3 regions of the Streptomyces solitudinis genome follow, and region 3 is predicted to be linked to each of the others. Evidence: predicted binding sites of a transcription regulator. Region 3 holds the regulator's gene; each other region holds the start of a gene.
The links. The regulator HrcA, encoded in region 3, represses chaperone genes, less so after heat shock. The targets are predictions, from matches to a motif close to TTNGCACTCNGNNNNNCNGAGTGCNAA.

Region 1: the regulator HrcA is predicted to act here: its motif matches at 2,382-2,408, upstream of groL (chaperonin GroEL).
Region 2: the regulator HrcA is predicted to act here: its motif matches at 1,535-1,561, upstream of groES (co-chaperone GroES).

The regions. Positions count from the first base shown of each region.
Region 1 is NZ_JAZDCW010000005.1:413,898-418,933, forward strand. Features, by position in the region: gene V1J52_RS15930 (alanine/glycine:cation symporter family protein) at 1-324, opposite strand, end outside; gene groL (chaperonin GroEL) at 630-2,258, opposite strand; gene V1J52_RS15940 (cold-shock protein) at 2,701-2,904, opposite strand; gene V1J52_RS15945 (MoaD/ThiS family protein) at 3,395-3,673, opposite strand; gene thrC (threonine synthase) at 3,707-4,996, opposite strand; SAM riboswitch class I at 5,014-5,036, opposite strand, start outside.
Region 2 is NZ_JAZDCW010000002.1:842,000-847,035, reverse strand. Features, by position in the region: gene V1J52_RS07455 (class I SAM-dependent methyltransferase) at 1-348, opposite strand, end outside; gene V1J52_RS07450 (polysaccharide deacetylase family protein) at 412-1,440, shown strand; gene groES (co-chaperone GroES) at 1,706-2,014, shown strand; gene groL (chaperonin GroEL) at 2,123-3,748, shown strand; gene V1J52_RS07435 (SDR family NAD(P)-dependent oxidoreductase) at 3,901-4,674, opposite strand; gene V1J52_RS07430 (MOSC domain-containing protein) at 4,836-5,036, opposite strand, start outside.
Region 3 is NZ_JAZDCW010000003.1:451,654-456,689, forward strand. Features, by position in the region: gene hemW (radical SAM family heme chaperone HemW) at 1-90, opposite strand, end outside; gene V1J52_RS09495 (DUF3097 domain-containing protein) at 148-999, opposite strand; gene V1J52_RS09500 (MBL fold metallo-hydrolase) at 1,074-1,775, opposite strand; gene hrcA (heat-inducible transcriptional repressor HrcA) at 2,033-3,049, shown strand; gene dnaJ (molecular chaperone DnaJ) at 3,050-4,174, shown strand; gene V1J52_RS09515 (16S rRNA (uracil(1498)-N(3))-methyltransferase) at 4,292-5,029, shown strand.

The sequences.
Region 1 (5,036 bases), on a different contig from region 3:
GAGCGCCATGACCCACATCCAGAACACGGCGCCCGCGCCGCCGAGGGTGATGGCGCTCGCCACACCCGCGATGTTGCCGGTGCCCACGCGGGCGGCGGCGGAGATCGTGAAGGCGCCGAAGGAGGACACCGACTTCCCGCCGTCCTTCGTGGGGCCCTGCGGGGTCTTGTCCTTCAGGACGCGGAACATCTCCGGCAGCAGACGCAGCTGCACGCCGCGTGAGCGCAGGGTGAACCAGAGCCCTGCGCCGGCCACCAGGGGGATCAGCAGCCAGGTCCAGAAGACGTCGTTGACGTCGATGATGAAGGCGTCCAGCGTTTCCATGCGGTCCTCGGTGTGCTCGCGGTGGGGGCCCGGCGGCGGCGGGAGCACGCGAGCCGCGCCGGCCGGCGGAGACGAGGGCTCCGCAAACCTCGGACCCCCTACCCGCCGCGCAAAACGCCACACACATGCCCGTACGTGCCCCGGCTCACACTCCGGGGGTCCGGGAGATCATCCGCGACCGGACCCGGAACCGCCGCGGGCGGCCGGACGGGAGGGGGACGGAGACGGGCCCCGGACACGCCGCTGGGGCGGCGCCCGGTACGGGCGCCGCCCCAGCGGACGGGACGGTTGATCACCAGGGGCGATCAGAAGTCCATGCCACCGCCCATGCCACCGGTCGGGTCGGCGGCACCGGCCGCGGCCTTCTCCGGCTTGTCGGCGATGACGGCCTCGGTGGTGAGGAACAGCGCGGCGATCGACGCGGCGTTCTGCAGCGCGGAACGGGTCACCTTGGCGGGGTCGATGATGCCCTCGGCGATCATGTCGACGTACTCGCCGGTGGCCGCGTTGAGACCGTGGCCCGGGGTCAGGTTGCGCACCTTCTCCACGATGACGCCGCCCTCAAGACCGGCGTTGACCGCGATCTGCTTGAGCGGGGCCTCCAGGGCCAGCTTGACGGCGGCGGCACCGGTGGCCTCGTCGCCCTCCAGCTCCAGCTTCTCGAACACGGCGGTCGCCTGGAGCAGGGCCACGCCACCACCGGCGACGATGCCCTCCTCGACGGCGGCCTTCGCGTTGCGCACCGCGTCCTCGATGCGGTGCTTGCGCTCCTTCAGCTCCACCTCGGTGGCGGCACCGGCCTTGATGACGGCCACGCCGCCGGCCAGCTTCGCCAGGCGCTCCTGGAGCTTCTCGCGGTCGTAGTCCGAGTCGGAGCTGTCGATCTCGGCGCGGATCTGGTTGACCCGGCCCTGGACCTGCTCGCTCTCGCCGGCACCGTCGACGATGGTCGTCTCGTCCTTGGTGACGACGACCTTGCGGGCGCGGCCCAGCATCTCCAGACCGGCGTTCTCCAGCTTGAGGCCGACCTCCTCGGAGATGACCTGGCCGCCGGTGAGGATCGCGATGTCGCCCAGCATGGCCTTGCGGCGGTCGCCGAAGCCCGGGGCCTTGACGGCGACGGACTTGAACGTGCCGCGGATCTTGTTCACGACGAGCGTGGAGAGCGCCTCGCCCTCGACGTCCTCGGCGATGATCAGCAGCGGCTTGCCCGACTGCATGACCTTCTCCAGCAGCGGCAGCAGGTCCTTGACGTTGCTGACCTTGGAGTTCGCGATCAGGATGTACGGGTCGTCGTAGACGGTCTCCATACGCTCCATGTCGGTCGCGAAGTACGCCGAGATGTAGCCCTTGTCGAAGCGCATGCCCTCGGTGAGCTCCAGCTCAAGACCGAAGGTCTGCGACTCCTCGACGGTGATGACGCCTTCCTTGCCGACCTTGTCCATGGCCTCGGCGATCAGCTCGCCGATCTGGACGTCCGCGGCGGAGATGGAGGCGGTGGAGGCGATCTGCTCCTTGGTCTCCACGTCCTTGGCCTGCTCCAGCAGGGCGGCGGAGACGGCCTCGGTGGCCTTCTCGATGCCCCGCTTCAGCGCCATCGGGTTGGCGCCGGCGGCCACGTTGCGCAGACCCTCGCGGACCAGCGCCTGGGCGAGGACGGTCGCGGTCGTCGTGCCGTCACCGGCGACGTCGTCCGTCTTCTTGGCGACCTCCTTGACGAGCTCGGCGCCGATCTTCTCGTACGCGTCCTCGAGCTCGATCTCCTTGGCGATGGAGACACCGTCGTTGGTGATCGTGGGGGCGCCCCACTTCTTCTCCAGCACGACGTTGCGGCCCTTGGGGCCGAGCGTGACCTTGACGGCGTCGGCGAGCTGGTTCATGCCGCGTTCGAGGCCGCGCCGCGCCTCCTCGTCGAACGCGATGATCTTGGCCATGTGAAGTGGTCCTCCCAGGACTGGGGTGGATTGCTCCGGACCGCGGCGCCCGCGACGGACGGCCTGCGAGCCCCGGCGGCCTTTCCCGCCCGGCCTCACGGACCTCACCGAACCGGTCCTTCTTTGTCACTCTCATGCGCAGAGTGCTAAGCCCAATGATTAGCACTCGACCCCTCCGAGTGCAAGCGCGGGAGGTCCGGCGCTCGCGCCGGTCCGCTCGCACGGGCACCCCGGGGCGGGCACCCGGCGGGGTGCGGGGCCGGTGCGCGGCGCGCGCCCCGGCGGGCGCGGGCGGGGTACCGGAGAGGTGCGCGGCGGGGTGCCGGGCGGCTACGCGGCGGGCCCGCCCGGCCCGGACGGGCGGGTGCGGCGGGCGGGCACGCCACGGGGCCCGGACTTCCGTGGAAGCCCGGACCCCGGGGTGGTGTGTGGCGGTCGGCGCTCAGGCACTCAGGCGGACCATGTCCGCCTGCGGGCCCTTCTGTCCTTGCGAGATCTCGAACTCGACCCGCTGCCCTTCCTCAAGGGTGCGGTACCCGTCCATCTGGATCGCGCTGTAGTGGACGAACACGTCCGCACCACCGTCGACCGCGATGAAGCCGTAGCCCTTCTCCGCGTTGAACCACTTGACGGTGCCCTGAGCCATTCCTAACTCCCCTATTACTGGCCCTTGCACGAGACCGCACTCCGCGGACCCGGGTCAGAAGTCACCCCCTGGGTCGAGGGGGTGTGCGCCGGAACGCGTCGACCGCCGCTGAATGTATCTGCACGAACGCCCTCCGCAACAGGTCAATCCGACGAGAATTCCGCAGGCGCTCGAACGGCGATTCCAGGGCGGGGCCCGCAAACGGGGACAAGTCCGGCCGGACATAGCGGATCAACCCGACAAATGTTTCTGCATTTTCGGGCACAAGTTGTCGCGCGGGTCGGGCACCACCGAGGGGCCGCTGTGACACGTGAGGCGAGGGGTTCGGGCTCACCCTACCGCCCCCCGCACCTCCGGAATGACCACCTCCGGTTCGCCGTGTCCCGCGCGGGCGCCCGCGCCGGCGCCCCGGGCCGCCCCGCGCCGCACACACGCGGGCGGCCCCGCTCCGGCGAGGGAGCGGGGCCGCCCGAACGGTCCTGGGGAGCGCTTACGCGCCGCCTGCCACGGCGGGGATGATGGAGACGCCCGCGCCGTCCGGCACCGGCGTGGCGAGGCCCTCCGCGAACCGCACGTCGTCGTCGTTGACGTAGACGTTCACGAATCGGCGGAGCTTGCCCGTGTCGTCCAGGACGCGCGCCCCGATCCCGGTGTGGTTCTTCTCCAGGTCGGCCAGCACCTCGGCGAGGGTGGCGCCCTCGGCCGGAACCTCGGACTTGCCGCCGGTGTAGGTGCGCAGGATGGTCGGAATGCGGACGTTAACGCTCATGCGGTGTTCACCTTCGTACGAAAACGGAACGGGTCAGGCCAGGCCGGCGGCGCGGAAGGCGTCCAGCGAGGGGCGGATGACGGCCGAGGGGCCGGTCGTCGGGGCGACGGCGTCCAGGGTCTTGAGGCCGTCGCCGGTGTTGAGCACGACCGTGGTCAGCGCCGGGTCCAGCACGCCCGCCTCGATCAGCTTGCGGGTGACACCGACGGTCACCCCGCCGGCCGTCTCCGCGAAGACGCCCTCGGTGCGGGCGAGCAGCTTGATCGCCTCCACGACCTGCCCGTCGTTCACGTCCTCGACCGCGCCGCCGGTCCTGCGGGCGATGTCCAGCACGTACGGGCCGTCCGCCGGGTTGCCGATGGCCAGCGACTTGGCGATGGTGTCGGGCCGCACGGGCCGCACCACGTCGTGCCCGGCCTTGAACGCCCGCGAGACCGGCGAGCACCCCTCGGCCTGGGCGCCGAAGATCCGGTACGGCCGGTCCTCGACCAGGCCGAGCGCGATCAGCTCGCGCAGGCCCTTGTCGATCTTCGTGAGCTGCGAGCCGGAGGCGATCGGGATCACGAGCTGGTCCGGCAGCCGCCAGCCGAGCTGCTCGCAGATCTCGTACGCGAGCGTCTTGGAGCCCTCGGCATAGTACGGGCGCAGGTTCACGTTCACGAAGCCCCAGCCCTCGCCGGCCGGGTCCCCGATCAGCTCGCTGCAGAAGCGGTTCACGTCGTCGTAGGTGCCCTCGATGCCGACCAGCTCGCCCCCGTAGACGGCGGCCATCACGACCTTGCCCTGCTCCAGGTCGTGCGGGATGAACACGCACGAGCGCAGGCCCGCGCGGGCCGCGGCGGCGCCCACCGCGCCGGCCAGGTTCCCGGTGGAGGAGCAGGAGAGCGTGGTGAACCCGAAGGCGCGGGCGGCCTCGACGGCGATGGCGACGACACGGTCCTTGAAGGAGTGCGTCGGGTTGCCCGAGTCGTCCTTGACGTGCAGTTCTCCGGTGACGCCCAGTTCGCGGGCGAGGTTGTCGGCGCGCACCAGCTTGGTGAAGCCGGGGTTCAGGTTGGGCTTGGCGGCCACGTCGGCGGGGACGGGCAGCAGCGGGGCGTAGCGCCAGATGCTGTTCGGCCCGGCCTCGATCTGCTTCCGCAGCGCTTCGGCGTCCCCGGTGGGCAGGTCGTAGGCGATCTCCAGGGGCCCGAAACAGGCACCGCAGGCGAAGTGCGGTCCGAGCGGTGTGCGCTCACCGCACTCGCGGCAGGAGAGCGCCGCGGCGGGACCGAGGGAGATGTCCGAAGGTTCGGTGGTGTTGGCAACTGTCTGCACAGCCATGGAGGCGAGGCCCTTTCTCCTCATCTTCCCCACGACGGCT
Region 2 (5,036 bases), on a different contig from region 3:
CCGCCGTACCCCGCGCCCGGCCAGCCGTGCGGCCCGGTAGGCGGCGACGGCGGTCCGGGTGGCCTGCTCGACGCCGTCGGGCGTGAAGTACATGCGTGCCGCGTCCCGGGCGCCGAACTTGGCCACCGCCCGCTGCCGCAGCCGGGCCTGGCCCAGCGCAGCGGAGACCAGTGCGGGGTCGTGGCCGCGGCGCAGCCGGGTGGCGACGGCCAGTTCGTCGGCGGCGTCGTAGTCGCCCAGTCCGGCCAGCAGTCGCTGCCCCTCCTCGGTCAGGAGGGCGCGGAAGGCGGCGAGCCGGGTGTCGTCGGTCGGCGTGTCGGGTGATGCGGATGCGGCCACACGGCCCATTTTCCCCCGTGGCGCGCGATGCCGCGGACCTCCGGCCGGGTCCCGCTGGCACCATCCGCCACTATGACGATCAGCCGACAAGTCACACAAAACTACTGGAAGGACGGTCAGACCACGGCACCGGACGGGCGGGACGCGCCGGGGACGTCCCACCGGTCCTGGCACCACGTCCGGCGGGCCGTCGGCGCCTCCGCCGTCGTCCTGCTCGCCGTCTCCTGCGCCGCCACCGCCGGGCTGCCCGGCGGCACGGACGGCAGGGCGCGCCTGGACCAGCCGCTGGCCGCCGCCGGCGCCGCGGTACCGCTCGGCACCGCCCCGCACGCCGAGGCCGGAGCCGCCGCCGCCTCGCTGACCGGCTACGCCGAACGCCTGCGCCGCGCCGAACTGCGCCGCGTCGCCGCCGCGAAGCGCTGGGGCCTGGCCGAGGTGCCGCTGCGCCCGCCCGCCCCGCCCGACCGCAGACCGGAGCTGGCCAGCGACTCCGGGCACCTCACCGGCGACGGCCTGCCGCCCGTCATCACCCGGGTGCCGACGACGGACCGGGTCGTCTTCCTCACCGTCGACGACGGCTACGAGAAGGACCCGGCCTTCCCGCGCATGCTGCGCGAGCTGGACCTGCCCTACAGCGCTTTCATCGCCGACTACGTCGCCAGCGACGACTACGGCTACTTCCGCCGCATGCACCGCGACGGCGCGGCCGTCCACAACCACACCCTGAACCACAAGGAGCTGCCCCGGCTCTCCTACGAACACCAGCGCCGGGAGATCTGCGGCATGCAGGAGGTGCTGGAGCGCGAGATCGGGCAGGCCACGCCCCTGTTCCGGCCGCCCTACGGCGCCTACGACCGCGACACGCTGCGCGCGGCGGCCGCCTGCGGCATCCGCGCCGTGCCGCTGTGGGCCGAGGAGGCGTGGGCGCTGCGGTTCGACTGGGGCCGCGCGGACCGCAGGTTCCACCCCGGCGACATCATCCTGACCCACTTCCGGGGCCCGGAGGAGTGGGGCGGGACGATGACGGACATGCTGCGCCGGACCCTGCGCACGGTCACCGAGCAGGGCTTCGCCCTGGCCCGTCTGGAGGACTACCTCTGACCGGCGGCCGCCGCCTCCCGCACCCCGGCCGGGGCGCGCGGCCGGGCGGCGGACCCGCCCCGCGCGCCCCGGAGCGGCGCCGCGCCGCGCGTCGTTGGCACTCCGCTTGACCGAGTGCTAAGCGGGGCATAGGCTCAGCGCTGGCACTCTCCACCGGTGAGTGCCAAGGCGCGACGGGACGGTCCGGCACCCGCGACGACGGATCGACCAGGTCGCCACCTCAGACATAAGACCCCGTGAGATCTCCGAAGGGGGAGGTCGGATCGTGACGACCGCCAGCTCCAAGGTTGCCATCAAGCCGCTCGAGGACCGCATTGTGGTCCAGCCGCTCGACGCCGAACAGACCACGGCCTCGGGCCTGGTCATTCCGGACACCGCGAAGGAGAAGCCCCAGGAGGGCACCGTCCTCGCCGTGGGCCCGGGCCGCTTCGAGGACGGCAACCGCCTGCCGCTCGACGTCAAGGTCGGTGACGTCGTCCTGTACAGCAAGTACGGCGGCACCGAAGTGAAGTACAACAACGAGGAGTACCTCGTCCTCTCGGCCCGCGACGTGCTCGCGATCATCGAGAAGTAAGGCACAAGGCACACCCACGTGTTGTGATCCGCGCCCTGGTCCCCGTCACAGACAGCCGGGGCCGGGGCGCGGTTCGTTTTTGACAGCCCTGAGAGGACCTCTTACGCCATGGCGAAGATCCTGAAGTTCGACGAGGACGCCCGTCGCGCCCTGGAGCGCGGCGTCAACAAGCTGGCCGACACGGTCAAGGTGACGATCGGCCCCAAGGGCCGCAACGTCGTCATCGACAAGAAGTTCGGCGCACCGACCATCACCAACGACGGCGTGACCATCGCCCGCGAGGTCGAGGTCGAGGACCCGTACGAGAACCTCGGCGCCCAGCTCGTCAAGGAGGTGGCGACCAAGACCAACGACATCGCGGGTGACGGCACCACCACCGCGACCGTGCTGGCCCAGGCGCTCGTCCGCGAGGGCCTGCGCAACGTCGCCGCCGGCGCCTCCCCGGCCGCCCTGAAGAAGGGCATCGACGCCGCCGTCCGGGCCGTGTCGGACGACCTCATCGCGTCCGCCAGCCCCATCGACTCCAAGGCCGACATCGCCTCCGTCGCCGGGCTGTCCGCCCAGGACAAGCAGGTCGGCGAGCTGATCGCCGAGGCCATGGACAAGGTCGGCAAGGACGGCGTCATCACCGTCGAGGAGTCGCAGACCTTCGGTCTGGAGCTGGACTTCACCGAGGGCATGGCCTTCGACAAGGGCTACCTGTCGCCCTACATGGTCACCGACCAGGAGCGCATGGAGGCCGTCCTCGACGACCCCTACATCCTCATCACGCAGGGCAAGATCTCGGCCATCGCCGACCTGCTGCCGCTGCTGGAGAAGATCATGCAGGCCGGCGGCTCCCGCCCGCTGCTGATCATCGCCGAGGACGTCGAGGGCGAGGCCCTGTCCACGCTGGTCGTCAACAAGATCCGCGGCACCTTCAACGCCGTCGCCGTCAAGGCCCCCGGCTTCGGTGACCGCCGCAAGGCGATGCTCGGCGACATGGCCGCCCTCACCGGCGGCACCGTCGTCGCCGAGGAGGTCGGCCTCAAGCTCGACCAGGTCGGTCTGGACGTGCTGGGCAGCGCCCGCCGCGTCACCGTCACCAAGGACGACACCACCATCGTCGACGGTGGCGGCAAGGGCGAGGACGTGCAGGCCCGGGTCGGCCAGATCAAGGCCGAGATCGAGTCCACGGACTCGGACTGGGACCGCGAGAAGCTCCAGGAGCGCCTGGCCAAGCTGGCCGGCGGCGTGTGCGTCATCCGTGTCGGCGCGGCCACCGAGGTCGAGCTGAAGGAGAAGAAGCACCGTCTGGAGGACGCCATCTCCGCGACCCGCGCCGCGGTCGAGGAGGGCATCGTCTCCGGTGGCGGCTCCGCGCTCGTCCACTCCGCGAAGGTCCTGGCCGACAGCCTCGGCAAGACCGACGACGAGGCCACCGGTGTCGCCGTCGTGCGCCGCGCCGTCGTCGAGCCGCTGCGCTGGATCGCGGAGAACGCGGGCCTGGAGGGCTACGTCATCACCTCCAAGGTCGCCGAGCTGGAGAAGGGCCACGGCTTCAACGCCGCGACCGGCGAGTACGGCGACCTGGTGAAGGCCGGCGTCATCGACCCGGTCAAGGTCACCCGCTCCGCGCTGGAGAACGCCGCGTCCATCGCCTCGCTGCTCCTGACGACCGAGACCCTGGTCGTCGAGAAGCCCGCCGAGGAGGACGACTCCGCCGGCGGGCACAGCCACGGTCACTCGCACTGAGGCAGCCGGTCCGCCCGAGGCAGCCGGTCCGCGCGGCCGAGGCGGCCGAGGCGGCCGAGTCGAGGCCCGTCACCCCCCGGGGGTGGCGGGCCTCGCCCGTGCCCGGGCCGCCCGCCGCGACCGGTCAGCCCGGCCCGGCGCGGCGCGCCGGGTCACCGCGGGCCGTAGCGGCGCCCCGATCCGGAGGACACCCGGCCCATCACACCGCGCGGCACCAGCTTGCTGGCGCCCAGCAACGCCTTGTAGCGCGGGTCGGGAATCGACACCGTCCGGCCCCGGGCCAGGTCCTTGAGCGCGGCGTCCACCACCTTGTCGGCGTCCAGCCACATCCACCCGGGGATGCCGTCCACCGCCATGCCCGCCCGCTCGTGGAACTCGGTGCGGACGAACCCCGGGCACAGCGCCAGCAGCCGCACCCCCGACCCGGCGAGGTCCTGCGCGGCGCCCTGCGTGAACTGCACGACCCACGCCTTGGACGCCCCGTAGGTGCCGCGCGGCAGGAAGGCGGCCACCGACGCCACGTTCACCACGCCGCCGCGTCCCCGCTCGCGCATCCCGAGCACCGCCGCCGACGTCAGCCGCAGCACCGCTTCGCAGTGCACCCGCAGCATGCGCAGCTCGTCCTCCATCGGGACCTCCAGGTAGCGGCCCTTCAGGCCGAACCCGGCGTTGTTCACCAGCAGGTCGACGGGGTGGGTGCGGTCCGTGAGCCGCTCGCGGACCGCCGTCAGGCCCTCCTCGGTGGCGAGGTCGGCGGTGAGCACCGACGCCTCGATGCCGTGCCGGTCGTGCAGCTCGGTGGCGTGCTCGCTCAGCCGGTCGGCGTCGCGGGCCACCAGCACCAGATTGTGCCCGTCCCGGGCCAGCCGCCGGGCGAACGCGGCGCCGATCCCGGCCGTCGCCCCCGTGATGAGTGCAGTCGTCATAGCCGAACCGTAACGGGGCCGGGCCCGGCCACCCGGCGCGCCCCCGAAGCCGCACGCCCCCTCGTACGCCCTGTCCGCGCGGGCGGGGCGGAGGGCGCCGGAGGGGGCGTGCGGGCGCGTACGGGGACGGGCGTGTGGGGCCGGGCGTGCGGGGCCGGGCGTCAGGCCGGGTACCGGCTCGCGATCTCCCGTTCCTCGGGCGGCAGCACGTCGCCGGCCGCGAGCAGCCGGGGCAGCAGCTCCCGCTCCGTGGTCAGCGCGCGGAACATCAGCGACACGCTCACGTCGTGGGCCGGACGGCGGACGATCTCCACGGCGTCCCCGGCGCGGATCTCGCCCGGTTCGATCACCCGCAGGTACGC
Region 3 (5,036 bases):
GAGAGGGCGGCCGGCGCTCCCGGCCAGGGCGGACGCGGGCAGCGCGCCGTCCTCGGGCACGGGCTCGCCGTCGGGGAGTGCGGAGGGCATGCGTCCATTGTCCGTGATCGCCCGCGCGGACGGTCCCGGGCCGGGCGCCGCCCGGGTTCACCCCGTGGGGCCGCCCACGGTGACGTGGTCGATGAGCCGCTCCACCGGGCCGAGCAGCTCCGGCTCCAGGTCGCGGTAGGAGCGCACCGAGCCCAGGATGCGCTGCCAGGCGGCGCCGGTGTTCTCCGGCCAGCCGAGCGCGCGGCACACGCCCGTCTTCCAGTCCTGGCCGCGCGGCACCTCCGGCCAGCGCCCGATGCCGACGGACGCGGGCTTGACGGCCGCCCACACGTCCACGAAGGGGTGGCCGACGACGAGGACGTCCTCGCCGCTGACCCGTGCCGCGATGCGGGACTCCTTGGACCCCGGCACGAGGTGGTCCACGAGGACGCCGAGCCGGGCGTCCGGGGTGGGGCCGAACGCCTCGACGACGGCGGGCAGGTCGTCCACGCCCGCCAGGTACTCCACGACGACGCCCTCGATGCGCAGGTCGTCGCCCCACACCCGCTCGACGAGTTCGGCGTCGTGGCGGCCCTCGACGTAGATCCGCCCGGCGCGGGCGACCCGGGCGCGCGCGCCGGGCACGGCGAGGGACCCGGAGGCCGTCCGCCGGGGCGCGGCCCTCTCCGGGCGGGACGCCGCGCGGGGCGGGACGAGGGTGGCGGGGCGGCCCTCCAGCAGGAAACCGCGCGGCTCCATCGGGAAGACGCGGTGTTTGCCGAAGCGGTCCTCCAGGGTGACGGTGGGGCCCTGCGCCGTCTTCTCCCAGCGGACGACCGCGCCGCAGAAGCCGGTCGTGGCCTCCTCGACGACGAGGCCGGGGTCCGCCGGGACCTCGGGGGCGGGAGCCTGCCGCTTCCAGGGCGCGGTGAAGTCCACGCCCGCGTACCTGTCATGACCGCTGCGCATGCGGCCATTGTGCCGTGCGGCCCCGGCGGGGGACGCCCTCCCGCGCGGCGCGTTGGCACCGGGCCCGTCCCGTCTCACCGGTGGCGGCGGGCCAGTGCGTCGCGCTGGCGGCGGACGAAGGCGGCGTCGACGAGCGCGCCGTGCCCGGGGACGTAGACGGCGTCCTCGCCGCCCAGCGCCAGCAGCCGGTCCAGCGCGGCGGGCCAGTGTGCGGGGTGCGCGTCGGGCCCGGCCTGGGGCGCGCCGGACTCCTCCACCAGGTCGCCGCAGAAGACGACCTCCGGATCGCCCGGCACCAGCACGGCGAGGTCGTGCCCGGTGTGGCCGGGGCCGACGTTGGCCAGCATCACCCGGCGTCCCCCGCCGAGGTCCAGCGTCAGTTCGCCGGAGACCTGGTGGCGCGGGGCGAGCAGGACGTCCGCCGCCTGCGCGGCGCGCTCCGGGTCCATTCCGTGCCGCACCGCGTCGGCGCGCAGCTCCTCCGCCGCGCGGGGGAACAGGTCCGCCGTGCCGACGGCGCCGTAGACCTCGGCCCCGGCGAACGCGGCGGTGCCGAAGACGTGGTCGAAGTGCGGGTGCGTGAGCGCCACGTGCGTGACCGGGAGCCCGAACCGCTCCCGGACCTCCAGGCGCAGCGCGGCGCCGTCGCGCAGCGAGGCGCCGGTGTCCACCACCAGTACGCCCTCGGCGCCGCGTACGGCACCGACCGTCTCGTCCCAGCCCGGCAGCCTGCGGCGTACGACGCCGGGGGCCGGCTGCTCCCACTCACCGGTCATGGGGCGACGCTAGCGCCCCCGGCACGGCGGCGCCCCCGGTGTCCCGCCCCGGCCGCGCCCGTGGCACCCGCCCCTGCGGCGCCCCCGGCGCGACTCCCGCCACGGCCGCCGTGCGACTCCCGCCACGGCCGCCGTGCGGCCGCCTTGCCCCGCCCGTAGGGCCCGGCCGTACACTGGCCCGGACACGTTGGCACTCGAACACGCGGAGTGCCAAGACGGGAAGCAGGCGGTCACGGCCGGACGGGAGGTGCGCAGCCATGCTCAGCGAACGCCGACTCAAGGTCCTGCGCGCGATCGTCCAGGACTACGTGGGCACCGAGGAGCCCGTGGGGTCCAAGGCGCTCACCGAGCGGCACAGCCTCAACGTCTCCCCGGCGACCGTGCGCAACGACATGGCGGCCCTGGAGGACGAGGGGTACATCGCCCAGCCGCACACCAGTGCGGGGCGCATCCCCACGGACAAGGGCTACCGGCTGTTCGTGGACCGGCTCGCGGGCGTCAAGCCGCTGTCGGTCCCCGAGCGCCGGGCGATCACGCACTTCCTGGACGGCGCCGTCGACCTGGACGACGTCGTGGGCCGCACGGTGCGGCTGCTGGCGCAGCTCACCCGGCAGGTCGCCGTCGTGCAGTACCCGTCGCTGACCCGGTCCACGGTGCGGCACGTGGAGCTGCTGGCGCTGGCCCCGGCCCGGGTGATGCTGGTGCTGATCACCGACACCGGCCGCGTCGAGCAGCGCATGGTGGACTGCCCGGGGCCGGTGGGGGAGAGCGCGGTGGCCGACCTGCGCGCGCGGCTGAACAGCCGGGTCGCCGGCCAGCGCTTCACGGCGGTCCCGCAGCTCGTGCAGGACCTCGCGGAGTCCTTCGACGCGGAGGACCGCGGCGCCGTCTCCGCCGTGGTGGCGACGCTGCTGGAGACGCTGGTGGAGGAGACGGAGGAGCGGCTGGTGATCGGCGGCACGGCCAATCTCACCCGCTTCGGGAACGACTTCCCGGTGATGATCCGGCCGGTGCTGGAGGCGCTGGAAGAGCAGGTCGTGCTGCTCAAACTGCTCGGTGAGGCCACCGACCCCGGGGTCATGGTCCGCATCGGGCACGAGAACGAGCACGAGGGTCTCAATTCCACGTCCGTGGTCTCGGTCGGTTACGGTTCCGGCGACCAGGCGGTCGCCAAGCTCGGCGTGGTCGGACCGACCCGCATGGACTACCCCGGAACGATGGGAGCGGTACGCGCAGTGGCACGTTACGTCGGACAGTTTCTCGCGGAGTCTTAAGTGGCCACGGACTACTACGCGATCCTGGGCGTGCAGCGCGACGCTTCGCAGGACGAGATCAAGAAGGCGTTCCGCCGGCTGGCGCGCGAGCTGCACCCGGACGTGAACCCGGACCCGAAGACCCAGGAGCGGTTCAAGGAGATCAACACCGCTTACGAGGTCCTGTCGGACCCGCAGAAGAAGCAGATGTACGACCTGGGCGGTGACCCGGCGGGCGGCGCGTCCGGCGGTTTCGGCGCCGGGGGCTTCGGCAACTTCTCCGACATCATGGACGCCTTCTTCGGCGCCTCCGCGCAGCGCGGGCCGCGCTCGCGCACCCGGCGCGGGCAGGACGCCATGATCCGTCTGGAGATCACCCTGGAGGAGGCCGCGTTCGGCACCACCAAGGAGATCCAGGTCGACACCGCGACCGTCTGCACCCCGTGCAGCGGCGAGGGCGCGGCCCCCGGCACCTCGGCGCAGACCTGCGACATGTGCCGCGGCCGGGGCGAGGTCTCCCAGGTCACCCGGTCCTTCCTGGGCCAGGTCATGACGTCGCGGCCCTGCCCGCAGTGCCAGGGCTTCGGCACGGTCGTGCCCACGCCCTGCCCCGAGTGCGCGGGAGACGGGCGGGTGCGCTCGCGCCGCAGCCTCACCGTGAAGATCCCGGCGGGCGTGGACAACGGCACCCGCATCCAGCTCGCGGGCGAGGGTGAGGTCGGCCCGGGCGGCGGCCCGGCCGGTGACCTGTACGTCGAGATCCGCGAGGCCCAGCACCAGGTCTTCCAGCGGCGCGGCGACGACCTGCACTGCACCGTCACCATCCCGATGACGGCGGCGGCGCTGGGCACCCAGTGCCCGCTGGAGACGCTGGACGGCGTCGAGGACGTGGACATCAGGCCGGGCACCCAGTCGGGGCAGTCGATCCCGCTGCACGGGCGCGGCGTCACCCACCTGCGCGGCAACGGGCGCGGCGACCTCATCGTGCACGTCGAGGTGACCACGCCCAGCAAGCTGGAGCCCGAGCAGGAGGAGCTGCTGCGCAAGCTCGCCAAGCTGCGCGGCGAGGAGCGGCCCACGGGCCAGTTCCAGCCCGGCCAGCAGGGGCTGTTCTCCCGGTTGAAGGACGCCTGGAACGGCAGGTGACACCGCCCGCGCCGCCCCCGGTGAGCGCCCCGCACGAGCATCCCCTCGCGCAGGCGCCGATGGGGGGCGGCGGTTCGGCCCGCCCGGAGGAAAGCGCCCGATGACCGGAAGTGCCCGATGACCGCCCCCGTCTTCGTCGTCGATCCCGCACGGCTGGGCACCGGCCCCGTCGTGGTGGACGGCCCGGAGGGGCGGCACGCCGTCTCCGTGCGGCGGCTGCGCGCCGGGGAGGAGGTCGTGCTGACCGACGGCGCGGGGCGCGGGGGGCTCGGCACCGTCACGGCCGCCACCGGCAAGGACCGCCTGGAGGTGGACGTGCGCGAGCTGCGCACCGAGCCGCCGCCACGCCCGTCCGTCACCGTCGTGCAGGCGCTCCCCAAGGGCGACCGGGGCGAGCTGGCCGTCGAGACCATGACGGAGACGGGGGTCGACGCCGTCGTGCCCTGGGCGGCGGCGCGCTGCGTCACCCAGTGGCGGGGCGAGCGGGCGGCCAAGGCGCTCGCCAAGTGGCGCAGCACGGCCCGGGAGGCGGGCAAGCAGGCGCGGCGGCTGCGCTTCCCGGAGGTCACCGAGCCGGTCACCACGCGGCAGCTCCTGCCGCTGCTGGCCGCCGCGTCCTTCGCCGCCGTCCTGCACGAGGAGGGCGGACGGCCGCTGGCCCGCGCGGAGCTGCCCGCCGGGGGGGACGTCGTGCTGGTCGTCGGCCCCGAGGGCGGCGTCAGCCCGGAGGAGCTGGCCGCCTTCGCGGACGCCGGCGCGCACCCGCACCGGCTGGGTCCCACGGTGCTGCGCACCTCCACCGCCGGGACGGCCGCCGCCGCGCTGCTGCTGGGCCGCACCGGCCGGTGGGGCTGACGGGGAC